3 regions of the Cupriavidus ulmosensis genome follow, and region 2 is predicted to be linked to each of the others. Evidence: predicted binding sites of a transcription regulator. Region 2 holds the regulator's gene; each other region holds the start of a gene.
The links. Region 2 encodes sigma-54, which starts transcription at its own class of promoters, with help from an activator protein. Its sites were predicted from a motif close to TGGCANGNAANCTGCTTT; they were not measured.

Region 1 (10,347 bases), 330 kb from region 2:
GGCCTGGCCCCGCGCTGCTACGAGCCAAGCAAAGGATTACAGCATGTCGATTCTGATCAACAAAGACACCAAGGTCATCACCCAGGGCATCACCGGCAAGACCGGCCAGTTCCACACACGTGGCTGCCGCGACTACGCCAACGGCAAGAACGCCTTCGTGGCGGGCGTGAACCCGAAGAAGGCCGGCGAAGACTTCGAAGGCATTCCCATCTACGCCAGCGTGAAGGACGCCAAGGACTCCACCGGCGCCACCGTTTCCGTGATCTACGTGCCGCCCGCGGGCGCCGCCGCCGCGATCTGGGAAGCCGTCGACGCCGACCTGGACCTGGTGGTCTGCATCACCGAAGGCATCCCCGTGCGCGACATGATGGAGCTCAAGGACAAGATGCGTAAGGGCAACAAGAAGACCTTGCTGCTCGGACCGAACTGCCCTGGCCTGATCACGCCGGACGAAATCAAGATCGGCATCATGCCGGGCCACATCCACCGCAAGGGCCGCATCGGCGTGGTGTCGCGCTCGGGCACGCTGACCTATGAAGCCGTGGGCCAGCTGACCGCGCTGGGCCTGGGCCAGTCGTCGGCAGTGGGCATCGGTGGCGACCCCATCAATGGCCTGAAGCACATCGACATCATGAAGATGTTCAACGACGATCCCGAAACGGACGCCGTGGTCATGATCGGCGAAATCGGCGGTCCGGACGAAGCCAACGCCGCGCAATGGATCAAGGACAACATGAAGAAGCCGGTGGTCGGCTTCATCGCTGGCGTGACCGCGCCTCCGGGCAAGCGCATGGGCCACGCCGGCGCGCTGATCTCGGGCGGTGCCGACACGGCGCAGGCCAAGCTGGAAATCATGGAAGCCTGCGGCATCAAGGTCACCAAGAATCCGTCGGAAATGGGCCGCCTGCTCAAGTCGATCCTGTAATCGCCGCTGTCTGGTGAATCCCGCCCGCGAGGGCGGGAGAATTACCGGGCCGGCGCGCGGTTGCCCCAGGGCAGCCGCGCCGCTGGCCACCGATGCCCCCGCCTTCGTGCGGGGGCGCGTCATTCTGGGACGCCAGGAACCTAGGGTATCTCCCGAGGCGGGCGGGAAGGCGATTGAAACCGAATCGAAAGCTTGATACGGTAAATCTCATGTCTGAAAAATCAGACATCCGAATTTTGTCGTTGGCTGAACATCATCGGTTGCGCATCGCCCGTCGCCATGCGGCGTTCGAACCATAATTCAAGAAACTCGAGGAGCTTTACCGTGGAATTGTTGTCCTCCACCGCATTCTGGATCGCGCTGGGATCCATCATCCTGACCAACATCGTGCTCTCCGGCGACAACGCCGTGGTGATCGCGCTCGCCTCGCGCAACCTGCCGCCCGCGCAGCAGAAGAAAGCGATCTTCTGGGGCAGCGCCGCCGCCATCGTCATGCGCGTGATCCTGACCGTGGCTGCGGTCAAGCTGCTGAGCCTGCCGTACCTCAAGATCGTCGGCGCCGCGCTGCTGGTCTACATCGGCGTGCAACTGCTGACCGGCGACGACGAGGAAGAAGGCCACGCCGCCAAGGAAAATATCTGGGCCGCGATCCGCACCATCCTGATCGCCGACCTCGTGATGTCGCTCGACAACGTGGTTGCCGTGGCCGCCGCCGCCCAGAAGGGGCCGGAAGGCAGCCAGCTGATGCTGCTGGTGCTGGGCCTGGGCCTGTCCATCCCGCTGATCGTGTTCGGCAGCACCATCCTGCTCAAGGTCATGGACCGCTTCCCCATCATCATCGTGCTGGGCGCCGCGCTGCTGGGCTACCTCGCCGGCGAAATGCTGGTGAGCGATCCGGTCGACTCCGCCTGGTTCGAAATGCACGTGCCGCACGCACACCTGGTGTTCGGCATCGTCGGCGCCGCGCTGGTGGTGGTGATCGGCAAGCTGATGCAGAAGCGCGCGGCGCAGCCGGCGTGACGGCCTGATGCCGGTCCCGCTCGCAGGGGCGGGATCGCGATCAGGCGGGGCGGTGCTCTTGTCGCACCGCGGGACGGGCGGCCCTGGAGCCGCCCGTTGCGTTTTCCGAGACAGGAATCTGGTTGTGAATTCAGTGTGCTTTCGTACTGAATTAAGCGAAACCCTCGGTTTACTGACTGTCTGCGTCATCGCAAGTGACAAAATTTGCGCGCTGTCAAAGCTAGGAGTGCTCTGAAGTGGCGAAAATTGTCACCTGCCAACGAGAGTTCAAGGGGCGCCGGGCTGGCACGCAAACTGCTAAAGATTGTGCAGCATCACATGAAACAAGATGTTTCTATTTGTATCCAAAATTCCTTCGAGGGGTCAATCATGCAACAACGGGTTCAACTGAAGAAACTGGGCCGCCGTGTCCAGAAGGGCTTTACGCTGATCGAACTGATGATCGTGGTTGCGATCATCGGTATCCTGGCGGCGATTGCGATTCCGCAGTATCAGGATTACACCATCAAGGCAAAGGCGACGGAAGGCCTGAGCTTGGCCGGTCCGATTAAGACGGCCATTGCACTTGCAGCTTCCAACGGTGATATCAGCACTGCAGACAGCACCACGGCTGCCGGTGCCGCCGCGCTGGGCGTTCCGGTGGACACCGCTATCACCAGCCCCCTGGTCTTGAAGGTGGGGGTCAAGGGAACCAGCGCCGTGGGTGCCACGCCGCAGACCGCGGATGTCACGATCACATATGCGGCCGCTGCTTCGAATGTTCCCAAGAATCTGGCGGGTAAGACATTGGTCCTGACGGGGAGCTTCGATGTCGGTGCTGCCACTTGGTCGATTGGCGCAGCGTCAACGCTGGATGCGCAATATCGCCCCAAGATCTAACCAATTCGTAGTGAGATAGCGAAGCGCCCCCTGGGGCGCTTTTTCTTTTCCCATCCCCCAAGCTATCATCCGCCTTTTGCCAACCCGGCATAACAAGGCACCCGCATGCTGCCCTCCCGGTCAGCCATTCCCCTCAGTTTCCTCGCCGCCGCGCTCGTCGTGCCCCTGCTGGTCTCGCGGCACACGCTTCCGCTTGCCACCTTCTATGGCGAATGGACTGCCGCGCTGTTGTTCGCGCTTGCCGTGATCGTGCTGGGGGCCGTGACGCCCCGGCAGGCCGGCGGCCTCGCCGGTCGGGCGGAGCCGGCCCGATTCCCCTGGATCATCCTCTTCCCGCTCTGGCTCATCGCCACCGGCATTGCGCAGGGCCTCGTTGGCATGGCCGATGTTCCCGGTAGCCGGCTGATCACCGAGCTGACGCTGGCGCTGGCCGCCGCGGTGATGTGGGCGGCGTGGCGGCAGGGCCGGGCGGCGTCCGCGCAGGAGCGGCAGGCGCTGGCCGATACGCTGGCCACCGCGTGGCTGGTGGCCGGGCTGCTGGGCACGCTGGCGCAGTGGGTGCAGGTCTTCGGCCTGGAGCCGGATACGTTCGGGCTGGTGTCGACCTATTTCTACGATGACAACCGTCGCCTGTGGGGCAACCTGAACCAGCCCAATCACCAGGCCACGGTCGAGGGGCTGGCGCTGGCGGCGGCGGTGTGGCTGGCCGCGCGCGGCTGGCTGCGCGCGCCGGCGTGGCTGGCGGCGGTGCTGCTGCTGGAGAGCGGCATCGTGCTGTCGGGTTCGCGCACGGGCGTGCTGCACGTGGGTCTGGCCGCGGCTTATGCGCTGGTGGCGGCGTGGCTGGCGTGGGGGCAGGGCGCCGGCGCTGGCGTGCGGCAGCGCGGGCCCAACCCGATGCGCCGCCCGGCCGGGCTGGTGTTCGCCGCGGTGGCGATGGTGGCGATGCTGCTGGTCCTGCAGCCCGCGATCAAGAGCGCGGGTCAGGCGATGGGCTGGCGGTTGTTCGACACGGTGGCGCAGTTGCAGGGCGCCGACCAGCTTTCGGCGCGCGGCGCGCTGTGGGCGCACGCGTGGGCGATGTTCCGCGCGCATCCGTGGCTCGGTGTGGGCTGGGGCGAGTTCGGCTGGGCGCAGTTCCAGCAGATGGCGCAGGTCGGGGTCAGGGTGGAGATGTCGCTGCATGCCCACAACGCCGTGCTGGACCTGCTGGCCAAGACCGGCATCGTGGGCGCGGCCGGCGCCTTGCTGTCGCTGCTGGCGTGGCTGGGCCGCGTGGTCTACCGGCGCTTGTGGCGCGGCGACGCGCCGGAGCGCGCGCAGACCGTCCTCGTGCTGACGTGGCTGGCGATGCTGGGCGCGCATTCGATGCTGGAGTACCCGCTGCACTACCTGTATTTCTTGCTGCCGTTCTGCTTCATGCTGGGCTGGCTGGAGCCGTCCGGCTTCGGCCATGCGCGGCTGCCGCGCGCGGCGGCGGTGCTGGCGGGCCTGGTCTTCGCCGGTGTGTCCGCCACCGTGCTCGCGACCATGTGGATGGACTTCCGCCGCGCCGAGGCGCGCGAGTATGCGCACGCCGGGCACCGGGCCGCGCTGCCCATGCCGCAGCGCTGGTTCCGCCAGGCGGCCGAGTCCGACGCGGCCGAGGATGCGGTCATCACCGCGGCCAACGCCGCGCAACTGCTCGGCCCGCATATCGCCGCGGTCCACCTGCTGCCCACGCCGACGCTGATCGCGCGCACCGCGTGGCTGCTCGCGCTGACCGGCGACCCCGCGCAGGGCCGTGCGTGGCTCGAGCGCCTGCGCTTCTATTACGCCGGCGACGAGGCCCGGCAGTTCGCCGAGGTGGCGCGTGCCTGCGCCGGCGTGGACGCGGCCGCGCGGCCGCGGGAATTCTGCGACTGGGTCGAGGCGCGCAGCAAGGCGTGGCCCGGCCCGGCGCCGGCCCATGATGCGGAAGGCGATGCAGAGGATGGCCCCGCATAGACGCATCCCGCGCCGCGGCCGGCCTCGGGGCCGGCGCGTGCGCGGGATGCGGGGACCAGCGTGGCGGCCAGGCGCCGCTTACTGCGGCGGGGGCGCGTAGCCCGGCGGCGGAGGCGGATAGTAGTAGGTTGGCGCCGGCGGCCGCGGGGACGAGGACATCATCTGGCCATAGACCGGCACGCGGTGGCCGCTGGCGTACATGCACTGCACGTAGGCCGCGTCGTAGCGGCGCTGGCTGCCGTAGCCGGACGCCTGCGCATTGCCCGCGCCGACCGCGGCGCCCGTCAGCAGGCCCACGCCGGCGCCCACGGCCGCGCCGGAGCCGCCGTTGAACGCCGCACCGGCGGCCGCGCCGAGCGCGGTGCCGACGGCCGCGCTGCCGAGCGCGCTGCCGGTGGCGGCCTGGTTGGCGGTGACGCCGCCGACCTGCCCGAAGGCGAACTGGCGGCAGCTATAGTCGTCGGCCCGGAACTGGTCGAAATTCTTGCCCGTGCCCGGCAGCACCATCACGCTCGGGCCGCTGGGCATCACGGCGCAGCCGGCCAGCGCCAGCGCGGCCAGGGGCAAAGCCAGCAGAACGGGCCGCCTGCACAGGCCCGGGCGGGTGAACGCTTTCATCTGGGTACCTCGATACTGGTCAACAAATCGTCTCGCGCGGCCACCGGCGGTGCCGCGCGTCGTCGCATGCCACAGCGGCATCGCGTCAGGCCGGGGGCTGGGCGGGGACCTTCTGCCAGCCGCCCGGGCACGCCTTGATGTACGGGTAGTAGCCGTCCGGCTGGCTGCAGTGGTACCAGAACGCCTGCTCGGGCGCCGGCGCGGCGGCACCCGCGCCGCCTCCCATGTCGACCGGGCCGTCCTGGCCCTGCTCGATGTATTGCGGCGGCGCCGACGGCACCGCGACCACCGGCGGGTAGTAATACGGCGGAGCGTAGTACGGATACGGGTAGCCCCAGCCGTAGCCATAGCCAAAACCGGGGCCGATCACGACCCCCACGTTGCCATGCCACCCGCCGTGCCATCCTCCCCCATGCCCATGCCATCCGCCGCCGCCGTGCCACCCGCCGCCGCGGGCCGCCAAAGCGGCTCCGCTCGCACCCAGCGCCGCCAACACCAGCACTATCTGGCCAACCCTACGCCCGTTCATCTTGCTCACCTTGGATTGATGCGGGGCCGCGCCCCGCGGGTAGCACAACAGCGCTCCCTGACTGCATTGAATACCAATTTTCCCGATGTGGCGCGTGCCTCGCGGCTGGCGAAATGCGGCGTTACGCTTGTTACAGCGGAATGGCACGGGCCGTAAGACCGTGTCATGCACGGTAAGAAAACCAGACGCGCACGCAACGGATACGATACATGGCCGGCGCGGGAGTGATCCCACGCGTCGGACCGTGTTCCGGCGCGCTTCAACCGCCCGCCACCCAATCCCCCGACTTCCCGCCATGCTTTTCCAGCAGCTTCACGTTGCCCATCACCATCCCCCGGTCCACCGCCTTGCACATGTCGTAGATGGTCAGCAGCGCCACCTGCACGCCGGTCAGCGCTTCCATTTCCACGCCGGTCTGGCCGTGGGTTTCGGCGCGCACCGTGCAGCGCACGGCGGAGGCCGCCTCGTCGAGGGCGAAGTCCACCGCCACCTTGGTGAGCGCCAGCGGATGGCACAGCGGAATCAGGTCGGAGGTGCGCTTGGTGGCCATGATGGCGGCCACGCGGGCGATGCCGAGCACGTCGCCCTTCCTGGCGTTGCCGTCCCGCACCAGCGCGAAGGTGGCCGGCAGCATGGTGATGGTGCCGGTGGCGAGGGCCGCGCGGTGGCTGTGCGCCTTGGCGCCGACGTCGACCATATGGGCTTGTCCGGCGGAATCGAAGTGGGTGAGCTGGCTCATGGCGTGGGCGGGAATCGAAGGGGAGTTGCGGCAATGCCGGGGACTGGCCGTAGGCCCGCCGCGCCAGTTGGCGCGCGGCCTGGGCGGCATCGGGGACCTGTCGGGCCCGCCTTGGGCGCGCCCGATGGGAATGGTTTCCGGAGGCCGCTATCATAGCAAGATGCGCAAGAATCCAACGCTCCGCGGAGCGCTCTCCTCGCCCGCCCGACAGGCCTGCCCGACATCGCCTGGGATGCATCCGCGGCATGCCCGCGCCGCCGCTTCCCGCATTTCCCGCGCTTCGGCTAGCCTGGCGCGCCGCTCGCTCGCGGCGCTGCTGGCGCTGACGGTGGCCCTGCCCGCGTGGCCGCAGCAGCGCGCGCTGCTCAACGATCCGGCGCGCACGGCCGCCGACGCCGTCTATGGCGGCGACAGCAGCGACCAGGTCTACGACAACCTGAACCGCAGCGTGAAGGCGGGGCAGAAGTCCGAGTTTGGGCTGCGCACCAACAACACCGTGGTGGAGGGCAGCGGCGTGCAGCTGCCCGACCTCGGCGACCCTTCCACGGCATCGCTGACGCCCGACATGGAGCGGCGCCTGGGCGAGCACATCATGCGCGACATCCGGCGCGACCCGGACTACGTGGTCGACCCGCTGCTGGCCGACTACCTGAACGCGCTCGGCTACCGCCTGGTGCAGGCGGCGCGCCGGCAGAACATCTCGGGCTCGACCGGCTCGGGCACCTTCGCCACCGGCTTCGAGCTGTTCGCGGTGCGCGACCGCACCATCAACGCCTTCGCGCTGCCCGGCGGCTATATCGGCGTGCATACCGGCCTGCTGGTGCAGTCGGAGACCGAGTCGGAGCTGGCCTCGGTGCTGGGCCACGAAATCGGCCACGTGATGCAGCGGCACATCGCGCGCGGCATCACCTCGCAGGACCAGTCGATGTGGATCTCGCTGGCGTCGATGGTGCTGGCCGGGCTGGCCGCCACCAAGAGCGGCGACGCGGCCTCGGCGCTGGCGATGGGCGGGCAGGCGGCGGCGGTCGCCAACCAGTTGTCGTTCTCGCGCGGGGCCGAGCGCGAGGCCGACCGCGTGGGCTTCCAGATCATGACCGCGGCGGGCTTCGACCCGCAGGGTATGCCGGACTTCTTCAAGCGCCTGCAGCGCGTGATGGGCATCTCGGAGAACTCGGTGCCGGCCTATGTGCGCACCCACCCGCTGACCTCGGAGCGCATCGCCGACATGCAGGACCGCGTCAGCCACGTGGCGGTGCGCCACGTCGGCAGCACGCCCGAATACGAGTTCGCGCGCGTGCGCTCGCGCATCATCCAGGAAACCACGCCGAGCGACCTGCAGAACGTGCGCGCCGCGCTGCAGGCGCAACTGCCCTCGGCGGCGCCGGCGCGCGTGCCGGCGCTGTACTACGGCATGGCCTTCGCCGACCAGCGCCTGGGCCGCAACGCCGCCGCCGAGCAGTCGCTGGCGGAGGCGCGCCGGCTCTACGGCACCATTCCCGGCGCGACCTCCGGCAGCCCCATGCTGGACGTGATGGCGATCGAGCTGGCACGCGCGCAGGGCCGGCCGCAGGATGCGCTCAACCAGGCCGCGGCGTCGATGAGGGCGTTCCCGCTCTCGCACGCGGTGGCGGTGAGCTACGCGGCGACCTTGCTGGGGGCGGGGCGGCTGGACCAGGCGGTGGCCTTCCTGCGCGAGCGCACGCGCGAGGACATCTCGCGCGCCGAGTGGTGGGACATGCTGGCGCGCGCCTACGCGGGCCAGGGCCGGCGCGTGCAGCAGCACCAGGCGCTGGCCGAGAAATACGCCATCGACGGCGCCTACCAGGCCGCCATCGAGCAGTTGCAGATCGCGCGCAAGGCTGGCGACGGGGATTTCTACACGCTGTCCGAGGTGGACGCGCGGCTGCACCAGCTCGAGCGGCAGTTCCGCGAGGAAAAGCAGGACAACAAGGGCATGCCGAACTAGCCGCGGCCGCGGTTCGGGCGGCCGTTCAGGCGGCCGTTCAGGAGGTCACTCAGGCCGCCGCTTCGCCCGCCGGCGGCGCCGGCTGGCGCACGAAGCCGTAGCGGACCGGCACTTCGTCCTGCGCGACCGGCTCGATCGGCACGTCGGCGCCGTCGAAGTGGAACACGCCGAGATCGCCGCCGCAGGCCTCGCCATGCCAGGTGCAGGCGCTGCTGAAGGCGTCGAGGTCATGGTCGTGCAGCAGCGCGGCCGCGATGCCGCCGCCGCCTTCCGCCTCGCTTGCCTCGATCTCTCCGGTCAGCACCACGTTGCCCTGCTCGTCGGCAAGGCAGCCGCGCAGCGCGAACGCGCGGCCGGTGGTGGTGTGCAGCCGGCCCTGGTGCAGCCGCACGATCCACGGGGCGTAGGCCAGCGCCACGAACACGCGCTGCGGCCCGTTCTGGAAGTACCAGGCGCCGCGCTCGTCGCGCTGGTAGTTGCGCTCGATGAAGGCGACCAGCGCCTCGTGCCGGATCGGGTCGCCGGACAGGCCGTGCTGCTGGGCGTACTCGTTGCGCATGCGCCATTGCCCGCGCCGGTCCAGCGCCAGCCAGCCGTAGCAGTTGGGTACGTTGGGCCAGCGGGCCATCGCTTGCTTGACTGTCTCGTCCATGATCTTTGTCTCCTCTGTGGCGCGCCTCGCGGCGGGCCGCCTCGCCGGCCGCGGGGCTATGCCACGCTGTCGAAGAATTGCAGGATGCGCGCCGGCAGCCACTCGATATGGCCAGCATACGGCAGCACCGGCAAGGCCCGCAGCAGATCTTCGCGCGGCGTCATGAAGCCGACGTGACCGCCGTGCGCCGGCTGCTCCAGCCGGACCTGCGCGCCGACGTCGGCGGGGCCGGGCAGGTAGCGCGCCGGCAGGAAGGGATCGTTGCGCGCGTTGAGCACCAGCGTGGGCACGGCGATGGCGCCGAGCACCGGCTTGCTGGAGGCGCGCGCCCAGTAGTCGTCGGTGTCGCGGAAGCCGTGCAGCGGCGCGGTCACGATATTGTCGAAGGCGTACAGGTCGCGGCTGGCCAGCATGGCGGCGCGGTCGAACAGGCCGGGATACTGGCGCAGCTTGTCGAGCGACTTGCGCTTGAGCGTCTGCAGGAACATGCGCGTGTAGAGCATGTTGAAGCCCTGCGACAGCGCCGCGCCGCCGCCGGCCAGGTCGAGCGGCGCCGACACCGAGGCGGCCGCATCGACGAAGCGCGCGCCGCCGCCTTCCTCGCCCAGGTAGCGCAGCAGCGCGTTGCCGCCCAGCGAGATGCCCACCGCCAGCAGCCTGCGCCCGTGCGCGCAGTATTCGCGGCGCAGCCGCTCCAGGATCCAGCGGATCTCCTGCGCGTCGCCGGAGTGGTAGAAGCGCGGCGCCAGGTTGAGCTCGCCCGAGCAGCCGCGGAAATGCGGCACCACGCCCTGCCAGCCGCGCGCGGCCAGCGCGTGCATCATGGCCTGCGCGTAGTGGCTGCCGGAATTGCCTTCCAGGCCGTGGAACATCACCAGCAGCGGCGTGCCGGGCGTGACCGCGTGGGTGGTCCAGTCGAGGTCGATGAAGTCGCCGTCGGGCGCGCTCCAGCGCTCGCGCCGGAAGGCCGCGCGCGGGCGCCGGGTGAAGCGCGCCGGGATGATGGTCTGGGCGTGGCCGCCGGACAGCCACC
Region 2 (10,347 bases):
CGACGGCAACGTCAAGCGCGTGTTCGCCAGGTTCTTCGGCATCCACGGACATCCCGGCGTCAAGGCGGTCGAGACCCGCATGTGGCAACTGGCCGGCGAGGTGCTGCCCGCCCAAGGCCCCGCGCAGTCCGAGGACATGGTGTCCTACACCCAGGGCCTGATGGACCTCGGCGCCACCATCTGCTCGCGCGGCAAGCCCGCCTGCCTGGGCAGCGCCGCGGCCTGTCCGCTGTCCGCCGACTGCGTGGCGCGCCGCGACGGCCTTACCGCCGCGCTGCCCACGCCCAAGCCGCGCGCCGCCATCCCCGAGCGCAGCACCGTGATGCTGCTGCTGCGGCGCGGCCGCGAGATCCTGCTCGCGCTGCGCCCCGACAGCGGCATCTGGGGCGGCCTGTGGAGCCTGCCCGAAATGCCGGTCGACACCGTGCCCTTCGACGCCGAGCAGGCCGAGGACGCCGCGCTCGAACGCGCCCGCGCGTTCGGCACGCCCGGCCGCGCCGAACTGGTCGGCGAGCTCACCCACGTCTTCACCCACTTCCGCCTGCTGATCCGCGCCATCCGCGTGGACATGACCGCGCTGGCCATGCGCGACGGCGGCGATGGCCCCGCGCTGCGCTGGATCTCGCTGGACGACCTGGACGAAGTCGGCACGCCAGCGCCGGTGCGCAAGCTGCTCGAAACGCAAGCGCAAAGCGGCCTGTTCTGATGGTTTGATCAGCGCCCCGAAGGTGCGAAGAAATCGCAGCGCCTGCCACGGCCCGCGCAGTAGATTTATTCGCGCCTTCGCTACAGGATGTGGTGCTGGTGCATGTACTTGTGGACGATCTCGATCCGCATCCCCGCGTCCGGCAGCGCCATCAGCATCTGCTTGGCCTTGAGCGGCACCGGCAGCAGCTCGCACAGGCGGTTCGCCACCCAGCTCGGGTCGTCCCACAGGAAGGGCTCGCAGAAAGGCAGCTTGCCCGGGTGCTCGGCATGCAGCGCGCCGACGATGCGGCGTAGCACGGCCAGGCATTCGCCCAGCAGTTCCAGCTTGCAGTCGATGATGTCCGGCGGCAGCAGCCTGGCCTGCCCGACCAGCAGGCCGTTGTCGCGCACGGTGTAGCTGAGCAGCTCGAAGCGCTGCCGGCCGCGCGTGCTGATCAGCAGCACGCCGAGCTGCTCCATGTTGCAGTCGATGATGTCGGCCAGGCAGCCGACGGTTTCCGGCACGGTGGGCTCGTCGGGGCGGGCCACCTCGCTGCCGCTGGCGATCAGGCACACGCCGAACGGCGCGCGGTCGCGCATGCAGGCGCGCACCATGTCGACGTAGCGCGCCTCGAACACGCGCAGCGGCAGCAGGCCGTCGGGGAACAGCACGGTGTTCAGCGGGAACAGCGGCAGGCTATCCAGCGTGGGCGGCGCCGATGTGGCGGACAGGGAAGGCGAGGCGGATGGGCCGGGTGCGGCGGGCGTGGCGCGTGAGGACATGCTGAGCCAGCAAAGGTTGCGGGCGGGCAGCGGTGCCGGGCACCGGCTGCCGGGGCCGGGCCGCGAAGGCGGGCGCGGCAGCGTGTATCAGCCGCCCGGCGCGAGCTCGCGGTGTCTCACCAGCACATTACCATGCGCGCGGAAATAGTTGGCAAGTCTTTCGGCGATGTAGACCGAACGGTGCTGGCCGCCGGTGCAGCCGATGGCCACGGTCAGGTAGCTGCGGTTGTCGGCGATGAAACTCGGCAGCCACTTTTCGACGTAGGCGCGGATGTCCTCGGCCATCGCCAGCACCATCGGCTGGCTCTGCAGGAAGTCGATCACCGGCGCGTCGCGCCCGGTCAGCGGGCGCAGGGCGAGGTCGTAGTACGGGTTGGGCAGCGAGCGCACGTCGAACACCATGTCCGCGTCGCTGGGCACGCCGTGCTTGAAGCCGAACGACTCGAACAGCAGCGTGAGCTGCAGGCCGTCTTCGCGCACGAATTCCTTGATCCAGGCGCGCAGCGTGTTGGTGCGCACGTTGCTGGTGTCGATGCGGTGCGCGGCCTCGGCCAGCGGGCTGAGCAGCTCGCGCTCCATCTCGATCGCCTCGACCAGCGAGGTGTCGTTGAGCGGCGCGGCAGCGGCGACATTGTCTGCATTGTTCTCGCCGGCCGCGCCGGGTTTCTCCGTGCGCATGGACAGCGGGTGGCGCCGCCGCGTCTCCGAGTAGCGCTGCACCAGCGCGTCGGTATTGGCGGTCAGGAACACCACGCGGACCTGGTGCTCGGCCGCGAGGTCGCGCAGCGTGCCCGGCAGCTGGTCGAGCGATTCGCGGCTGCGGATGTCGGTGGCGACGCCCAAATGCGTGTAGCCCTGGGACGCGAGATAGCGCGCCAGCTCGGGGATGAACTGCGCTGGCAGGTTGTCGACGCAGTAGTAGCCCGCGTCTTCCAGTACGTTCAGGGCGACCGACTTGCCGGAGCCGGAAATTCCGGTGATAAGTATGATGCGCATAGCGTCACAAGCATAACATCAGGGGAATGACGCCGTCATGACGGCGCGGGCGCCAAGAAAAATGGCGAACCGGGGTTCGCCATTCGACTGCGTGCCTTGCCGCAAGGGCGGCCCTTTTACTTGGACAGGCAATCCTTCATGAAGGCCTTGCGCTCGTCGCCCTTCTTGCCGGTGGCGTCCTTGTTGCACGCCTTCATCTTTTCCTGCTGGCTGTTGCCGGGCGCCGCCGCCGGCTTGTTCGACAGGCAGCCCTTCATGAAGGTCTTGCGCTCGTCGCCCTTCTTGCCGGAAGCCTGGGTGTTGCAGGCCTTCATCTTGTCCTGCTGGGTGTTGGCGGCTGCGGGTGCCGCCGCGGGGGCGGCGGGTGCGGCGGGGGCCGCAGCCGTCTGGGCAAACGCCACGCTGGCGAACAGCGGGGCTACCAGCGCGCACATCGCGATCATCTTCTTCATGCTTGCTCTCCTGGCTGTGGAAAACGTCATGGCCGCCGGCCTGTCGGCGCGGCGGCTCGGGGTGGGCTCGATGCCCATTACAGCACAAAACGGACGATGTCCCAAAGCCGTTGACGGCCTGGACCCGCAAGCAATGTAAGCAAATGAAAAACCGCGCGGGGCGGGCGCGCTTTCTGCGCGCGCGCGCCCGCGCTCCCGGCGCTTCAGAGCAGCCGGCCCTGGCCGCGCGCGACCACGTCGGCCTGCATCGCCGCGCGCTGGCGGTCCATGAAGTCGCGCAGCGTGTCGATGCCGCGCAGGCGCAGGATGGTGTTGCGCACGGCGGCCTCGACCAGCACGGCGAGGTTGCGGCCGGCCGCCACCTGGATCTTGACCATGTGGATCGGCAGGCCGAGCACGTCGAGGTATTGCGAATCGAGCGGCAGGCGCTCGAACTCGCCGTCGTTGCGGCGCACGAGCTGCACCACCAGCTTCATCTTCATCTTCCGGCGCACCGCGGTCTCGCCGAAGATGGTCTTGATGTCGAGCAGGCCCAGTCCGCGCACCTCGAGCAGGTTCTGCAGCAGCGGCGGGCAGCGGCCTTCGATGAAGTCCGGCCCCAGGCGCACGAAGTCCACCGCGTCGTCGGCCACCAGCCCGTGTCCGCGCGAGATCAGTTCCAGGCCGAGCTCGCTCTTGCCCAGGCCCGACTCGCCCATGATCAGCACGCCCATGCCGAGGATGTCGAGGAACACGCCGTGCATGGTCACGCGCGGCGCGGAGATCCGCGAGAGATAGAGTCGCAGGTGGTCGATCACCGCGGCCGAGGACACCGGCGTGGTGAACAGCGGCGTGGACGAGCGCGTGCAGCGCAGTTCCAGGTCGGGCGGCGGCTCCATGCCGTCGGCGATCACCAGGAACGGCGGCTCGAGCAGGATCAGCTCGCCCATCTGGCGCTTGCGCATCTCGTCGTCGAGGCGCTGGTAGTAGGTGATCTCCGGCTTGCCGAGCACCTGGATCCGGTTCGGGTGGATCAGGTTCAGGTGGCCGACGAGGTCGGCGGCGGAGGTGGCTTCGCGCGCGAACTCGACGTCGAAGGCGCGGTCCGCGCCTTCCAGCCCAGCAACCCAGGAGAGTTTGATGTCGGCTGCGTTGTCGTCGAAGATCGACTGCGAGGTGACGCCAGTGAGTTCCATGCGGCTACTTTCGGGGGACGGGCTTTCAGGCCGGGCGGGCCGTCGCCCGGCGTGCCGGGTGGCGGCTGCCCAGGCGGATCAGGGATGCCATTGCGTCAGCAACTGGTGCACGGCATCGGAAGTGGGCAGGGTGGCGAGTCCTTCGCGCATCTCGCGGTCGGACAGCAGCTGGGCGATCTCGGAGAGGATTTCCAGGTGTTGCTGGGTGGCCTGCTCGGGCACCAGCAGGAAGATCAGCAGCGATACCGGCTTGCCGTCCGGCGACTCGAACGGGATCGGCTCGGCCAGGCGCATGAAGCCGGCCAGCGGCTGCTTCAGGCCCTTGATGCGGCCGTGCGGAATGGCCACGCCGGCGCCGAGGCCGGTCGAGCCCAGCGATTCGCGGGCAAACAGGTTGTCGGTCACGGTGGCGCGCGCTACGCCGTGGTTGTTCTCGAAGAGGAGCCCGGCCTGTTCGAACACCCGCTTCTTGCTGGTGACGCTGACGTCGAGGTTGATGTTGCCGGGTGGCAGCAATTTAGCCAAACGATTCATGTGGAATGCGCAGGTTTTTCTAGTAAGCAGGCCCGGGGCCGGCAGGGGGGCGCGCCAGGCAAAAAGGGGATGAAAAGGCTGGTGCCGGCTCATACCCGCATTGCACCGGTTGTCCCATGCCGGTGTCGGGCGTCTGGCCATTATAGAGCAGGCCCGCCCCCGCCTTGTGCATCGCAATAGCCCGTGCGCGGAAGCGGTGCCGCGCGCATGCCCGGAATCGCTGAACCACCGTTCATGTATTGCGCAGCATACACCGGCGGCGGGGCGTTGCGGAATCCCCTTGTGGCATTGCGCAACGGCCGCCGGCGCGAGGGTGGACACGAAAGCGGACGGCGCAAAAAAGCCGCGCAACGGGCGCGGCTTGTTCTGGTTCAAGGGACTGACACCGGCGGCCCCCTTGGCGGGCCGCCAGGCACGGTCATTGCTGCATCTGCGATGCGGCCATCTGGTACTTGACCGCGTCGCGGTCGTGGCTCTGCACGCGATCCTTGTGGCGAATCACCTGCCGGTCGAGCTTGTCGACCAGTGCGTCGATGGCGGCATACAGGTCTTCGTGATGCGCCTCGACAAAGATGTCCTTGCCCTTGAGATGTAGATTGATTTCCGCATACTGCCGCCGGTCCTTTTCTTTTGTATTGTCGACAGAGAGCAGCACGCTTACGCCAATGACTTGATCGAAATGCCTGACGATACGCTCCAGTTTCGTTTCCACGTACTCACGCAGCGGGGGCGTGATGTCCAAGTGGTGTCCACTGATCTTGAAGTTCATAGCGTTTCTCCTTCTGAAAGAGCCACACCAGGCAGGCGGTGCGGCTCGGCTACAAAGTCTTGCGGAGATTGACGGCAGGGATTTTCAGCGCTTCACGGTATTTGGCCACGGTTCGCCGGGCCACCACGAAGCCTTGCTCGCCGAGCAGTTCGGCGATCCTGCTGTCCGACAGGGGGTTCCTGGGGTCTTCGGCTCCTATGAGTTGCTTGATCAACGCCCTGATTGCCGTTGATGAGGCCGCGCCGCCGGTTTCCGTGGATACGTGACTGCCGAAGAAGTACTTCAGCTCGAAAGTCCCCATCGGCGTTGCCATGTATTTATTGGTTGTCACCCGAGAGATGGTGGACTCGTGTAAACCCAGTGTATCGGCAATCTCCCGCAAAACCAAGGGGCGCATCGCAATTTCCCCGTGGGTGAAGAAGTTCTTTTGACGTTCGACAATCGCTTGTGCGACGCGCAATATGGTGTCGAAGCGCTGCTGGATATTCTTGATGAGCCAGCGCGCTTCCTGCAGCTTCTGCTGCAGCCCGGCCGCGCCGGAGTCGCCTTTTGCGCCGCGCAGGATCTGCGCGTACATGTCGTTGATGCGTAGCCGCGGCATCACATCCGGGTTGAGCTGCGCGATCCAGCCGCCGCTCATTTTCCGCACGAACACGTCGGGCACGACGAAGTCGGCCTCGGGGCGGCTGTAGGCATGGCCGGGGTAGGGCGCGAGCGAGCGGATCAGCTCGTGCGCGGCCTTGAGGTCGGCCTCGTCGACCTGCAGCGCCTTCTTCAGGCGCGTGTAGTCGCGCACCGCGAGCAGTTCGAGATGGCTGGTGACGATGGTCAGGGCCAGCTCGCGCTGCGGATGCTTGAGCCGGCGCAGCTGCAGCGCCAGGCATTCGGCGGCGTTGCGCGCGCCCACGCCGGCGGGGTCGAAGCTCTGCAGCAGCGTGAGGATGGCGTGCACCTCGTCGAGCTCGAATTCGAGCTCCTCGGGCAGTTCCGTGCAGATTTCCTCGAGCGAGGCGCTCAGGTAGCCGTCGTCGTCGAGCGACTCGATCAGGAAGATGGCCAGGCCCTTGTCGCGCATGGAGATCTTCAGCGGGGCGAGCTGCTCCATCAGGTGCTCGCGCAGCGTGGGCTCCGCGTCGCGCAACTGCATCGGGGTCTTTTCGTCCTCGTCGCCTTGCGGGCGGCGGGCGAAGTCGTCCAGGCTCCAGTCGTTGCCGTAGTCCTCGCCGCTGTCGCTGTAGCTGTCCTCGCTGTCGGCGGCGCCGTCGGCGCGGTTCTCGCTGGTGCCCTGGCCGTCGGCGGGGGCCGGCGCGGGCGCGCTCTGCAGGTTGACCGAGCCGTCGGCGGCCACGCGCAGCGGGCTTTCGATCCAGTCGTTCTCGCGTTCGAGCAGCGGATTCTCGGTCAGGGCCTGTTCCACTTCCTGCTGCAGTTCGAGCGTGGACAGTTGCAGCAGGCGGATCGACTGCTGGAGTTGCGGCGTGAGCGCGAGATGTTGCGAGAGGCGGAGCTGTAGCGACGGTTTCATGCGAGCTATTTTATGCCCAACTTCCGTACTGGTGGAACGGAAATTGCTATCGCTGGCGTCGCCGTGATCGTTTGCGGGGCGAAAGGCGGCATGAACGCCGCCTCGCGGGTGTCCCCGCGTGCCCCTCCCGCGGCTACATGCGGAAGTTCTCGCCCAGGTAGACCTTGCGCACCGACTCATTGGCGATGATGTCTTCCGGCTGTCCGGACGCCAGCACCGTGCCTTCGCTGATGATGTAGGCGTGGTCGCAGATGCCCAGGGTCTCGCGCACGTTGTGGTCGGTGATCAGCACGCCGATGTTGCGCGCCTTGAGGAAGCTGACGATGCGCTGGATCTCGCCCACCGCGATCGGGTCCACGCCGGCGAACGGCTCGTCGAGCAGGATGAAGCGCGGCGCGGAGGCCAGCGCGCGCGCGATTTCCACGCGGCGGCGCTCGCCGCCCGACAGCGACAGCGCCGGGTTGTCGCGCAGGTGGGCGATCTGCAGGTCGTCGAGCAGGGTGTCCAGGCGCCGCTCGATCTCGGCCTTGGCCAGCGGCTTGCCGTCGTGGACCTGCAATTCCAGCACGGCGCGGATGTTCTCCTGCACGTTGAGCTTGCGGAACACCGACGCTTCCTGCGGCAGGTAGGACAGGCCCATGCGGGCGCGCTCGTGGATGGCCAGGCCGCTGATGTGCTTGTCGTCGAGCACGATGTCGCCCTCGTCCAGCGCCACCAGCCCGACGATCATGTAGAACGAGGTGGTCTTGCCCGCGCCGTTGGGGCCGAGCAGGCCCACCACCTCGCCGCTCTTCACGTCGAGCGACACGTCCTTGACCACCGTGCGCGAGCCGTAGCGCTTCTTCAGGTGGCGCACGACGAGCGTGCTGCTTTCGGTCAGGACGTTGGTCGCGGACGACGGTTCGGTCAAGGTAGCGGTCATGAAGGCGTGAATCCGTGGGTCGGCTGCGGCGGGGTCAGGGGGCGGCGGGGGCCGGCGCGGGCTTGAGCGGCAGCGCGCTGGCGGCGGCGCCGCTGGCGGGCTGCTCCTGGCGCGGCGACAGCACCGCGCGCACGCGCCCTGACGGGCTGCCCGCGGTGGCGTTGTCGGTGCCGCCGGTGGCCGTGTAGAACTCGTTGCGGCTGTCGTAGGTGATCACCGCGCCGCGGATCTCGTCGATCAGCTTGGCGCCGGCCAGGCGCGCCATGCGGGCGTGGCCGATCAGCTTGGACAGGTCCTGCTTGCCGTCGGACTCGATGCGGTCGCCCCAGCCGTCGATGTATTCATCGACGTTGTCGCGCTTCTGGCGGATGTAGGCCTGCTTGCCGCCCTTGGAGGTGGCCACCGCGTACTGGTAGCCCTCGGGGTCGGTGCGCACTTCCGCCGCGTCCGACTTCAGCACCATCGTGCCCTTGGTCAGCACCACGTTGCCGGTCAGTACGTACACCTGCTTGACGTCGTCGTAGCTGGCGTTGTCGGCCTCCAGCACTAGCGGCTTGTCGCGGTCGGCCTTCTCGGCGCGGGCCGGCGCGACCAGCGCCAGGCCGAGGAGGGCCGCGGCCGTCATCAGGGCAGCCGTGCCGCGGCGGCGACAGGACGATGTCGTCAGGAATGGATTCATATTGGCGTGGTGGCGGTTGGCGCGGACGGCTGTGGCCCGCGGGCGGCTTCGTTTCTCTGGCGGTTTCCGGGTGGGGCCACGTCAGGCCCTGCTCACGGCCTGGCCGCGGGGCTGGCCGGCGGCGGGACCGTGATGATGGTGCCGTGTACGTTACCCAGCAATTGTACTTCGCGGGTGACGTTGTTGAAGACGAGCCCGTTGGCGGTCATCACGGAAGGCCCGCGCGTGAGCTTGACGGCCTTGTCGGTCTTGACGATGTCGTCGTTGACCAGCACCTGGAAATACTCGGAGGCGGCCGTCATGGGTGGGTCCTTGGACGGGTCGGGCCCCTGCGCGCGCACGATCAGGGCGTTGCCGAACAGGTCCACCACCGAGCCCTCGGCGTTCATGGTGCCGCGGTCGGCATGGCCCGTGACCGGCGGGCGGCCGATCTCGTAGGCGCGCATGGCCGGCCTGGTCACTTCGTAGGTCTGGTCGTCGGCGAAGTGGATCATCTTGTCGCCGGTGAAGCGCATCTTGGTGTTGCCGTCCTCGGCCAGCTCGGTGGCCGAGAAGCGGACCATGTAGTAGTCCGGCTCGTGTTTGGCGCCGACCGGCCCGGCGGGCGCCTCGCGCGGCGAATTGACCTGCACCAGCCAGAACGTGCTGCCGGCCACCAGCGCCATCAGCAGCAGGGGCAGCAGCCGCATGCCGAGCCGGCCGAGGGAGGACAGGAATTCCCGCATGTGTCGTGGCCGGCCTCAGATGACCTTGGCGCGGGTCAGGTCGTGGATGTGCAGCGCGCCCACCAGGCGGCCGTCGGCGTCGACCACCAGCATCTGGTTGATGCGGTTGGCCTCCATCACCTGCACCGCTTCCACGGCGAGCTGGTCCGGGCCCACGGCGTGGGGCGAGCGGTGCATGACCTCGCTGATCGGCATGGTCTTCCAGTCGCGCGGCGTCTCCAGCAGGCGGCGCAGGTCGCCGTCGGTGAACACGCCGATCAGGCGCTCGTCCGGGTCCACCACGGCGGTCATGGCCATGCCCTTGCGGGTGATTTCCATCAGCGCCTGGGCCAGCGGCGTGTTTTCGCGTACCTTGGGCACGGCGTTGCCGCTGCGCATGACGTCGCGCACGTGCGTGAGCAGCTTGCGCCCGAGCGCGCCGCCCGGGTGCGAGCGGGCGAAGTCTTCCTCGCCGAAGCCGCGCGCGTCCAGCACCGCCACCGCCAGCGCGTCGCCCATCGCCAGCGCGGCGGTGGTGCTCGCGGTCGGCGCCAGGTTGAGCGGGCAGGCTTCCTTCTCGACGCCGGCATTGAGGTGGGCGTCGGCCAGCTTGGCCAGCGCCGATTCCGGATTGCCCGTCACCGAGATCAGCTTGGCGCCGATGCGCTTGACGATCGGGACGATCGACAGCAGCTCGGCGGTCTCGCCGGAATTGGAGAAGGCGATCAGCACGTCGTCGCGCGTGACCATGCCGAGGTCGCCGTGGCTGGCCTCGGCGGGGTGCACGAAGAACGAGGGCGTGCCGGTCGAGGCCAGCGTGGCCGCCACCTTGCGCCCGATGTGCCCGGACTTGCCCATGCCCGACACCACCACCCGGCCGGTGCACCCGAGCGTGAGCTCGACGGCGCGCGCGAACTCGCCGTCCAGGCGGCCCGCGAGGGCGGCAACGGCTTCGGCTTCGGTCTGGAGCGTGTCGCGGGCGAGCCGAAGTGCTCGATCCGCATTGAAATTAGCTATCATGGCGACGAAGTATACCAACGAATGCGATGGCGCTTTGGCTGTTCCGGGGATCGGGGCGGCCGTTGCGGCTGCCGCGCCTGCCGCAACCCGCCGGCAGGGCC
Region 3 (10,347 bases), on a different contig from region 2:
GCATACAGTTCCTGCTGGGCCTGCTCGCGGTCGCGCATGAAGGCCGCGGTGCGCTCCATCACGATGTCGGCGCGGCCGCCATAGCGCGTGGCCAGGCGCAGCACGGACGACAGCAGCATCAGTTCGTCCACGCGATAGACGCGCGCCACCTGCAGGACCGCCTGGTCCAGTTCCTTGCCGGCGCGCTGCAGGTGGATGGCCTGCACCAGGCACTGCCGCAGCGGCGGCTCGGTGTTGCCGATGGCGGTCTGGAAGGCGGCCGGCACGCTGCTGCCGATGCTCATCATGCGCACCACCGCGTCGAGGAACGACGGCAGTTGCCGGCGCAGCTTCTGGCCGGCGCGGCGCGCCCGGTTCCACAGCAGGAAATACATCAGCAGCAGCGTCAGGAACAGCGCCGTCAGCGCCGCCAGCACGCCGCCGGCGGCGGCGGCCAGCAGCGCCACGCAGACGACCACCGCGGCGGCCAGCGAGTAGGCGCGCCGCGTGGGCGCCAGGTCGGCCCGGCGCAGCAATTCTTCCCAGCGCCGGCCGAGGTCGTTGCGCTTCTTGCCGGCCTGCGGCTCGGGCGCGGCCGCGTAGCGTGCCTTGACCTGCTCGGTCTGCGCGCGCAGGAAGGCGCGCGCGCTCTCGTCCTGCGCGCGGGCGCGGGCGCTGGCCAGCAGCAGCAGGCCCAGGCCCAGCACCACGAGCGCGGCCGCGGCGACGGCCAGGGCAGCGCTAGACATCGAAGCGGTCGTCGAGGCCGAAGCCGGCCGCCGGGCGCATGCGCGCGAGCTTCGGCGAATGCGGCAGGATGCCCAGCGACAGCCAGCGGTCCACCTCGATGCCGTCGGGCCCGGTATAGGGCTCGTGGCGATAGAGCTCCTGCGTGGAGATGATGTTGTCGCCCAGGCCCGTCACCTCGGTGACGGAGAGGATGCGCCGCTTGCCGTTGGAGAGCCGGCCAATCTGCACGATGAAATCGATGGCGTTGGCGATCTGCCGGCGCAGGCTGGACTCGCTGCCCTGGAAGCCGGCGAAGCCGGCCAGCATCTCGAGCCGGTACAGGCATTCGCGCGGGCTGCTGGAGTGGATCGTGCCCATCGAGCCGTCGTGGCCGGTGCTCATGGCCTGCAGCATCTCCAGCACTTCGCCGCCGCGCACTTCGCCCACGATGATGCGGTCCGGCCGCATGCGCAGGCTGTTGCGCAGCAGGTCGCGGATCGACACCACGCCGGTGCCCTCGAAGCCGCCGGGGCGGCTCTCCAGGCGCACCACGTGCGGGTGGTTCAGCGCCAGCTCGGCGGTGTCCTCGATGGTGATCACGCGCTCGCCGTCGGGCACGAAGGTGGCCAGCGCGTTGAGCAGCGAGGTCTTGCCCGAGCTGGTGCCGCCGCTGACGAGGATATTGCAGCGCGCCTTGACCGCGGCTTCGAGCAGTTCGCTGACCTCCGGGCTCATGGTGCCGAGCGCCTGCAGGTCCGCCGGCGTGAGCGGGTCCTTGCGGAACTTGCGGATCGACACCACCGGGCCGGCCAGCGCCAGCGGCGGGATCACCACGTTGATGCGGCCGCCGTCCGGCAGGCGCGCGTCGACCATCGGGTTCGATTCGTCCAGGCGGCGCCCGATCGGCGCGAGGATGCGGCGCACGATGCGCAGCAGGTGGCCGTTGTCGGCGAAGCGCACCGGGATGCGCTCCAGCACGCCGTGGCGCGACACGTACACGTCGAGGTGGCCGTTGACGAGGATGTCCTCCACCGCCGGATCGTTGAGCAGGTCCTCGATCGGGCCGAAGCCGGCCAGCTCCTTGGTCAGCGCCTCGGCGATCTGGTGCAGCTCGACCTCGTTGATCGGGATCCGGCGCAGCCGCGTGAAGCTCTCCAGCTCCAGGTCGACGAAGCGGTTGATCGCGGTGCGCGACCAGCGCCCGAACTCCGCGCCGAGCTCCTCGATCCGGGTGAGCAGGTGCTCGTGGGCCGCCTCCTTGATGTTCTGGAATTCCTGCGATGCAGGAAACGGCGCGGCGGCGTTGTCGGAGAATTCAATGGCTTGCGACATGTCAGTTCCCAGCCCGCTCAGTGCGCAACGCGCGCATGGCGCGCAGCGCTTCGGGCAGCTTTTCTTTTACCCGGCCCAGCAAGCCGGCTTCGCTTGCGGTGCCGGCACGGTATCCCAGCTTGTCCACCAGCTGGCCAACGGCACGGACATACGGATCGGCGGGGCTGTCGTCGGCCAGCACCACGCCACGGTTGAGCGCCAGCACCAGCGGCTCGCGCCGGTCGGGCAAGGTGCCGACCGACGTGGCCTCCAGCCGTTGCGCGATCTGCTGCGCATCCACGCCCAGGCGCGCGTCGAAACGCGAGACCAGCAGGTGCAGGTCTTCCCGTTCCACCTCGCGCTTCTTCAGCTCCTGCAACAGCTCGGCCGCCGAGACGATGGCGCCCACGCCCTGGTCCACCATCAGCAGCACCGTGTCGGCGGCCTTGACCAGGTGCGCCATGAACTCGATGTTGCTGAACCCGCCCAGGTCCACCACCTGCAGGTCGAAGAACGCGCGCAGGCGGTTGAGCAGGCCCAGCGCCTCCATGAAGGAGATGTCGCGCAGCTCCGCCAGCGTGGCCGGCAGCGGCAGCACCACCACGCCGTTGCCGTGGCGCGCCAGCGCGGTCTGCACGAAGACCTGGTCGAAGCGGCGCAGGTTGCGCACGCCCTCGACGAAATGAAAGCCGGGGTTGATGTTCATGTAGAGCGAGCCGTCGCGCGCCGGCAGGCCCAGGTCCATCAGCAGCACCTCGCCGTGGCAGCGCTTGCGCACCGCCGCGGCCAGGTTGGTCGCCAGCGTGGTCGCGCCCACGCCCACGCGCGCGCCCAGCACCGCCACCACCTTGCCGCGCCGCGCGGGCTCGGCCTGGCCGCGCGCGGTCAGCAGCCGGCGCACGATCTCCACCGCGCCGCCCGGCGGCGCGGTCATGTCGATGAAATCCTTGGCGCCGCCGCGCAGCGCCGCGAGCATGATCTCGGGCTCGCCGGCATTGCCCACGGCCACCAGCGGCAGCCCCGGATAGAGCCGCGTCACCTGCTCGGCGAGCCGGCCCGAGGCCAGCGCCTGCTCGCGCGAAAAATGCAGGAACACCATGCCCGGGTTGATGGTGGCGATCTGTTCCAGGAACACGTCCTGCGGGCCGGGCTCGACCGCCAGCTGGCCCAGGCTGGAGAGCGCGGCCGACAGCCATTGCCGTGGTTCGGGCTGCGCCGCGTTGAAGAGGAAATAGCCCATCTGCGCCTGCCGCTCCGTGCCTTCGTCCGCCGCGCCGGGATTCATTTCGAGAAGCCCGGCAGGGTGGGATCGACGTATTCGCCCAGCACGTACCAGCCCCACACATTGGGGTTGCCGCTGGTGCGGCCGTCCTCGGTGACCGCGGCCACCGCCGCCGCGCCCTTGGCCAGCGGGCGCACCAGGCGCGGCGTGACCACGATCATCAGCTCGCGGTCCTCCTGGTTGAAATTCAGGTTGCGGAAGAAGGTGCCGATGATCGGCAGGTCGCCGAGGAACGGCACCTTGCTGACGTTGCTGACCGTGTTGCGGCTGACCAGGCCGCCGATCACGAAACTCTCGCCGTCGCCCAGCTCCACCGTGGTGTCGGCGCGGCGCGTGACGATGCCGGGCACCAGCGTGCCGTTGATCGAGACGCCGCGCGAGGGATCGAGATCGCTCGCTTCGGGCGCCACCTTGAGCGCGATGCGGTCCTTGGACAGGATCGTGGGCGTCACGCTCAGGCCGATGCCGAACGGCTTGAACTGGATCGTGGTGGTGCCCAGCGCCTGCGGCACCGGGATCGGAATCTCGCCGCCGGCGAGGAAGCTCGCGCTCTGGCCCGACAGCGCCACCAGGCTGGGCTCGGCCAGCACGCGCGCCATGCCGTTGCTTTCCAGCAGGCTCAGGTTGGCGAAGATGCCGCGCGAGAACGACGCCGCGACGAGGTTGAAGGCGCTGCTGATCGGCAGGCTGACGTCCGTGCTCAGCGAGCCGGTGCCGTTCGCGCCCGGCGTGAAGGTGAACTTGTTCAGCGACGACGGCGCGAACGTGCCGAAGGCAAAGCCGCCGTTGTTGCGATAGAAATTGAAGCCGACCTCCTTGAGCACCGTCTTGCTGATCTCCACCACCTTCACGTCCACCTGCACGGTGCCGCTGACGGGAATGGTCGAGCGGTCTGCCACCATGCTGCCCTTGCCTTCCGCGCCGGCGGTGGCCGCGCGCGCCAGCTGCTGCGCGCGCCAGGCCGACTGCGCATCGCGCGACTGGCCGCTGATGTCGGCGCCCGCGCCCGACACGGCCACGCCGGCGCCGTCGGCCTCGGCCTCGGTGGCGTCCACCTGGACATGGATGGTCCGCGCCGGCTCGCCGCGCGTCCACACCATCAGGTCGGTCGCGCCGGGCTTCTTGGCTACCACCAGCACGCCGTTGGCGCCGGCACGGTTCTTCAGCAGCAGGGCGTCGGCCACCGCCGGATTGCCGATGGCGACGCGCTCCAGCGGCTGGGCCAGCTGCAGCTGCCGCTGGCTGCCGACCACGAGCCGCAGCTCCCGCGGACTCTCCGCCTGCTGCGCCCAGGCGGTGGAAACGGCGCAGCAGACGGCAAGGGTGGCTGCGCCGGCAAGAAGGGATTTCATCAATCGGCTATCCAGAAAGTATGACTGTCCGAAAAGCGCCGCGGCTCGCCAGCGTGACACGCATGGACGGCCGCGGGGCCTTGCTTCATTCGATCTCGCGCTTGCCGCCGCGGATCACCTCGACACTGTTCTGCGCCACGCTGCTCGCCATGCGGCTCCGCGGCGCCGGTACGGCGGACGCGGCCGCCGGCGCCGGCCGGGGCGCGGCCTGCTCGCGCCGGGCGGGGCCGGCCACGCCGGCCAGGCTTGCCAGCGCCACCCCGGCCACGGCCCGGTCGGACGCGGTGAGCACGGCCGGCGCGCCGGCCGGCAGCCGGGCCTGCAGCGCGGGCGCCGGCTCGGCAAGCAGGTTCTCGGCCGGCACGCTGCCGTCTTCCGGATTGCGCAGCGCCAGCAGCAGGCGTCCGCTCTGCTGCCCCAGCGCCAGCTTGCCGACGTCGGCCACGGGCACCGCCAGCACGGCGGTCTTGGCGCCCTCGCGGCGCACCATCATCTGGTCCGGGGCGGGCTTGGCGGTCTCGATCACGGTGCCCGCGCCGTAGGCCAGCACGCGCAGGCGCGCCAGCAGCAGGCGCGCCTGGCTGCCTTCGATCTCCTGGCCGTCGCGGCGGAACACGGCGAACACGTCGACGAAATCGCCGGGCTGCACTTGGTTGCCCACGCCGATCACCTCATCGACGGCGACGGCCACCGCGCGCTCGCCTTCCTTCACCTGTGAAGCCAGCCCGGCAAGCAACTGGCTTTCGAGCACGGGCACGTTGGCGCCGATGCCGACCAGCGGGATCTGCCCGGCGACGCGCGCCACGTCGGTGTACGCGCCGGTCGGGTTGATCGGCAGCTGCTCGACCTTGAGCGCGTCGGCGGGAACCGGCTTGCCCGCTTCGATCGGCTTGACGGTGATCACCACGGCATGCAGCTCGGCGGCAGCGGCCACCGGCGCCGCCGGCTTGGCCGGCGTGCGCGCCACGCGCCACGCCAGCAGCGCCAGCAGCAGCGCGAGGACGAGCAGCGCGATGGCGAACACGCGAATCTGTTTGCTGGTCATGTGGACTCTCTGTTTCGGTTGAGCGGCACGCGGCCTCGCCGCATGCGGGCAGGCGCGTCAGGCCGCGGCCTCGGCGGTCTGGTGTTCATGTGTCGGGAGCAAGCTGCACGGTGGCGCTGCCGGTGAGCGTGGCGGGCATCGGCACGCCCGGCACGACGGGCAGGATCGCGCCGGAAGGCAGGTTCAGAGTGACCTTGACGCAGACCGAGCCGCCCGGGTTCGCGCAGGTGACGGTCTGCGCAACGTTGCTGGAAGAAACGGCATTCCGGATGGATGCCGGCAAGGTGGCAAGGGCGGTCGCCGAGGCCGCGCTCACTCTTAACGCCTGCGTTGCCGCGGCGTTATTGCCGGTGGCCCCTGCGGGATAGCGCAGGGCCGCGCGCGCGCCTTCCTCGGCAGCAAGCGTGAGCACCTGCTGCATCGCCAGGACGACCCCGAAATAGACGATGCCGATCACCATTGCCAGCAAGATCGGCAATACGATGGCGAATTCGAGCGCGGCCGCGCCGGACGAGCGCGTCCGCACGGCGTGATTTCCCCGCAATGACATACTTCACCCGGTTGTGCTTTAGTTCTTCTTGCGCCGAACCGGTGGCGCGGACTGCGACACCTACTTCCCGAGCATCATCCAGACCAGCAAACCGACCGCGAGGTAAGCGGCATATGGAATGCCCCTGACCTCGTTTGCCTGCCCTGTCGAGACCGATGGCGCGGTGCCTGCCAAGCGCCGCAGCAAGCCCGCCACATGGTCTGCCCATACCCTCACGACCACCGTCTCCCGCGCACGTACCAGCAAGGCGTGCACGAAAGCCAGCAGGCTGCCCACGACCCACACCGTCACCAGCCCCACCGGGCCGGTCAGCAGACCCGCCACGGCGAAGAATTTGACGTCACCTGCGCCCATCTGCCCGAGCACATAGAAAGGCAGCATGACTAGCAGGCCGAGTGTGAATCCGAGCAATCGAGAGGCGAGACCCGGCTCCGGAATCAAGCCGAGTGGGAACGCCAGGCCGACCGCCGCCATAGCGGCAATCAGCACGGCATTGGGCACTTTTCGATAAGCAAAATCGGTCCAGATGATCGCCGCGCAGAATAGTGCGGCAATAAGGGTAAGCACCTAGATCAGGTGAGAATAGTTGTAATTTTCGTGCCGATAGCCTGGAAGAAGGTACCAATATCGGTAGCCAGTCCCTTTGCAGCCACGGTGATCCCCAATGCGACCAGCCCCACAATCAACCCGTACTCAATTGCAGTAGCACCCCGTTCGTCCCTGATGAAGCCCGCCAAAGCCTTTTTCATGATGTCACTCCGTATAGGTTTAGTTACCCAACGTCCGCTTACCCCTCCGACACCGCCGGGCTCTTTTGGCCTGGCTAGTATCGAGCAGTAACGCTGGTGAGAGAATTTATAGTTCAAAGCCATGTATCAACCATACCCCCCCTTCGGGTTATATTTGTTTCAGCTTAATGGCTGACGGCCGTTTGAAAACAGTGCGTTTTTAAAGAGCAAAACCACTAATTGCGCCGGATGCCACACCCATCCGGATGAAGCCATCCGGCGCAGCGGTGTAAAAGGATGCGCAGCCGCGGGGTAAGGACGACTGCGCACCATAAAGGCGAAATCAATAGAGAATTAAATAAAACTTTTATCAGTGTGAAGTCAGACCACCGAGCAGATTCGGCAATCCGGGCAGCGCGCCGCTGGCATTTCCGCCAGCGCCCCCTGCCGTATTGCGCAAGCCACCGAGCAATCCGGTAACGGGCGCGAGAAGGCCGGTCACTGGCGCGAGGGCGCCCGCGGCGGCGCCGCTGCCACCCGAACCACCCGCGCCGCCGGCCACCGCGCCGACGACCGGCAGGTTGCCGAGCAGGCCGCCAAGCGGATTGCCGCCGCCGCTGCCACCGGCGGCACCGCCGAGGCCCGGCAGGTTGAGCAGGCCGCCGAGCGGGCTGGTGGCGCTGCCCGAGCCGGGACCGTTCACGACCCCGCCGGCCGCGGCAACGGTCTTGCCGGCCTCGGTCACGACGCCGCCGAAGCTGGATACGATCGGGGCATGGGTATTGGTGATCAGGCTGCCGCCGCTGGCCACCGAGTTGCCGAGCGTGGCCAGCAGGTTGCCGAGCGGGCCGCCCAGGCCGGTGGCGCCGCCGGCCATCTGCGTGGCGTCGGTGAGCTGCGTGGTCAGCGGCACGATGGCCTTGCTCACGCTGCCCGTCACCTGCGCCACCGGGCCGGTCGACAGTGCCTGGCCGAGCGTGCCGCCGGCCATCGTCACCACGCCGCCGACCTGGTTGACCAGTCCGCCCACCGGCGTGGTCACGGCGCCCAGCGGCGCGAGCGGGCCGGTGCCGAGGCTGCTGACGAGATCGCCCGCGCTCGATACCGTGACGCCCGCCTTCTGCACCACGTTGCCGGTGCTGGCCACCGTCACGCCGAGCGGGTCGGCCACCGCGCCCATCTTGCCGAGTCCGTCGCGCACGCCCGCGCCGAGCGCGCCGACCGTGTCGCCGGCATTCACCACCACGCCACCGAGGCTGTTGCGCGTGGCTTCCGGCACCAGCGGCAGCGGCGTGTTCTGGATCTGCTTGCCGATGTCGCTCACGGCATTGCCCGCGGCGATCACCGTGTTGCCCACGCCTTCCGTGACCTTCGCCGTGGGCGTCGTGTCAGCGCTGGTCGGCGTGGTGGGCGTGGTCGGCGTCGAGGGCGCGGTCGGCGTGGCGGGGCTGGCGCCGCTGCCGGACCCGCCGGAGGAGCAGCCGGCCAGCAGCATGAGTGCGGCAGCACAGGCGAGGGTCACGGCCGACATCGGGGCGGATTGCGCTTTCATGGGATCTCCTGGTCTTCCTCGCGGAAGGTTGTGCTAGCGGTTGTTCTGCGAACGGCTTTCTTGGTTGGCTCGGGGACCGGGCCCGCGACGCTGGCGTTGCGCCGTGCGCGGTGCTTGTCGGATGCCATTACCGCAAGCTGCGTGCCATCCGTCCGGCGCGCGCCGGACACGCGCCGCCGGGCAGCCGCGCGGCGCGCCGCAAACCGTTGCCGCACGCGGCCCGGCGCGCCGCCGCCGGGCCGCGTGGCGCGCGCCGGGCCGCGGTGCTTCGCTGCCGCCGGCGTGTTACGTGCTACGTAACGTGTTCCCTCGCGACGTTCCGCGCGCCGGCTTTCCTTCGTTCTCGCGGCGGGGGTCCGCAGGCCGGCGTTGTTCCGTGCGCGGGCCGCCGCGTTACGTAACGCGTAACGCGGAAAGACCCCGCGCGGGGCCCATGTCTGGTCCTTTTCCGGCCATGTCTCATCCTCCCGAAACCCATGCGTGGCAAGGGCTGGAGAGATTTCGGCAGGTGCCGCGCGCGCATGCCGGCCCGCTCTGGCACACCCTTTGCGCAAAGGAGTGCAACACGACGCGCCAATGCGCACCGTGATTTAAACGACGGGAAAAAAGGAAAAGGTCATGCGTACTCAACAGATCATCGTCACCACCCTGCTCGGCACCCTTCTGGCACTCGGCGGCTGCGCCAGCGGCGGCGGCACGACGTCGATGGACACCGGCAGCGGCGCAGGCACCGGCGCGGGCACTGGCGCAGGTACCGGCGCAGGTACGGGCACGGGCGGCGGCAGCAACAGCGGGAACAACGCCGGCAATAACGGAGGCAGCAACGGGGGCGACAGCGGCGGCGGCAATGGTGGCAATAACGGCGGTAACAACGGTGGCAACAACGGCGGCGGCACCACGCCGGCCGCGCTGACGCCGACCAGCCAGATCGTCAACCAGGCCGGCAACGTGGTGACTACCACCGGCAACGTGGTGAGCGACCTCGGCACGCAGATCAAGAACACCAACCTGCCCATCCTCTCCACCGAATCGAAGAATGGCCTGGGCGGCGTGATCGGCTCGCTCGGCGCGGCGGTGAGCACGCTGGGCACCGGCGTGCAGGACGGGCTGGGCAACATGCCCAATGCCGCCAACCCGCTCGGCACCACGGTGGCCAGCACCGGCGGCGTGGTGAGCCAGGTGGGCAACGCCGTGACCAACGCGGGCGCGCTGGTCAGCGGCCTGGGCAGCGGCCCGCTGGCACCGCTGGGCGCGGTGACGACGCCGGTCGGCTCGCTGGTGTCGCAGCTCGGCACCGCCGTCAACGGCGTGGGCGGCAAGCTCGGCCAGGCGCTGTCGACGGGCCCGGTCGAACAAGTCACCGGCGGCGTCAGCAAGCTGATCGTGCCGCTGACCTCGCAGCTCACCAGCGCCACGCAGACGCTTGGCGCGGCCACCGGCCTCGGCGCGCCGGTGAACAACCTGCTGACGACGCTGGGCGGCGGCATCGCGCAGATCGGCAACACGGTCAAGCAGACCGACACGCCGGTGGTGTCCGGCGTCGGCGGCATCGTGGCCGGCGCGGGCACCACGGTGGCGGCCCTCGGCGGCGCGGTCTACAACCCCAGCGGCAGCGCGGGCGGCAATCCGCTGGCACCGGTCACCGGCCTGCTGGGCGGACTCACGGGCGGCCTTGGCGGCGGCAGCGGCACGAGCAACCCGCTCGCGCCGGTCACGGGCCTCGTTGGCGGCCTTACCGGCGGTCTCGGCGGACTCGGTGGCGGTGCCGGCGGCGCCGCGAACAGCCCGCTCGCGCCCGTCACCAGCCTGGTCAGCGGTC

Region 1: the regulator sigma-54 is predicted to act here: its motif matches at 2,229-2,246, upstream of ACWTPI_RS03720 (pilin).
Region 3: the regulator sigma-54 is predicted to act here: its motif matches at 8,658-8,675, upstream of ACWTPI_RS32590 (collagen-like triple helix repeat-containing protein).

The regions. Positions count from the first base shown of each region.
Region 1 is NZ_CDRMWP010000001.1:815,817-826,163, forward strand. It holds gene sucD (succinate--CoA ligase subunit alpha) at 44-925, shown strand; gene ACWTPI_RS03715 (TerC family protein) at 1,250-1,945, shown strand; gene ACWTPI_RS03720 (pilin) at 2,315-2,824, shown strand; gene ACWTPI_RS03725 (Wzy polymerase domain-containing protein) at 2,930-4,810, shown strand; gene ACWTPI_RS03730 (glycine zipper family protein) at 4,889-5,428, opposite strand; gene ACWTPI_RS03735 (hypothetical protein) at 5,514-5,807, opposite strand; gene moaC (cyclic pyranopterin monophosphate synthase MoaC) at 6,217-6,696, opposite strand; gene ACWTPI_RS03745 (M48 family metalloprotease) at 6,929-8,662, shown strand; gene ACWTPI_RS03750 (DUF2946 family protein) at 8,712-9,314, opposite strand; gene ACWTPI_RS03755 (YheT family hydrolase) at 9,371-10,347, opposite strand, start outside.
Region 2 is NZ_CDRMWP010000001.1:489,241-499,587, forward strand. It holds gene mutY (A/G-specific adenine glycosylase) at 1-706, shown strand, start outside; gene ACWTPI_RS02220 (LON peptidase substrate-binding domain-containing protein) at 787-1,470, opposite strand; gene rapZ (RNase adapter RapZ) at 1,558-2,466, opposite strand; gene ACWTPI_RS02230 (PsiF family protein) at 2,583-2,918, opposite strand; gene hprK (HPr(Ser) kinase/phosphatase) at 3,122-4,093, opposite strand; gene ptsN (PTS IIA-like nitrogen regulatory protein PtsN) at 4,172-4,627, opposite strand; gene hpf (ribosome hibernation-promoting factor, HPF/YfiA family) at 5,046-5,396, opposite strand; gene ACWTPI_RS02250 (RNA polymerase factor sigma-54) at 5,446-6,921, opposite strand; gene lptB (LPS export ABC transporter ATP-binding protein) at 7,055-7,843, opposite strand; gene lptA (lipopolysaccharide transport periplasmic protein LptA) at 7,878-8,522, opposite strand; gene lptC (LPS export ABC transporter periplasmic protein LptC) at 8,615-9,247, opposite strand; gene ACWTPI_RS02270 (KpsF/GutQ family sugar-phosphate isomerase) at 9,263-10,246, opposite strand.
Region 3 is NZ_CDRMWP010000002.1:2,901,218-2,911,564, forward strand. It holds gene ACWTPI_RS32550 (type II secretion system F family protein) at 1-728, opposite strand, end outside; gene ACWTPI_RS32555 (CpaF family protein) at 721-2,040, opposite strand; gene ACWTPI_RS32560 (AAA family ATPase) at 2,042-3,259, opposite strand; gene ACWTPI_RS32565 (type II and III secretion system protein family protein) at 3,301-4,653, opposite strand; gene cpaB (Flp pilus assembly protein CpaB) at 4,739-5,698, opposite strand; gene ACWTPI_RS32575 (TadE/TadG family type IV pilus assembly protein) at 5,784-6,248, opposite strand; gene ACWTPI_RS32580 (A24 family peptidase) at 6,309-6,815, opposite strand; gene ACWTPI_RS32585 (Flp family type IVb pilin) at 6,821-6,997, opposite strand; gene ACWTPI_RS32590 (collagen-like triple helix repeat-containing protein) at 7,347-8,528, opposite strand; gene ACWTPI_RS32595 (collagen-like triple helix repeat-containing protein) at 9,147-10,347, shown strand, end outside.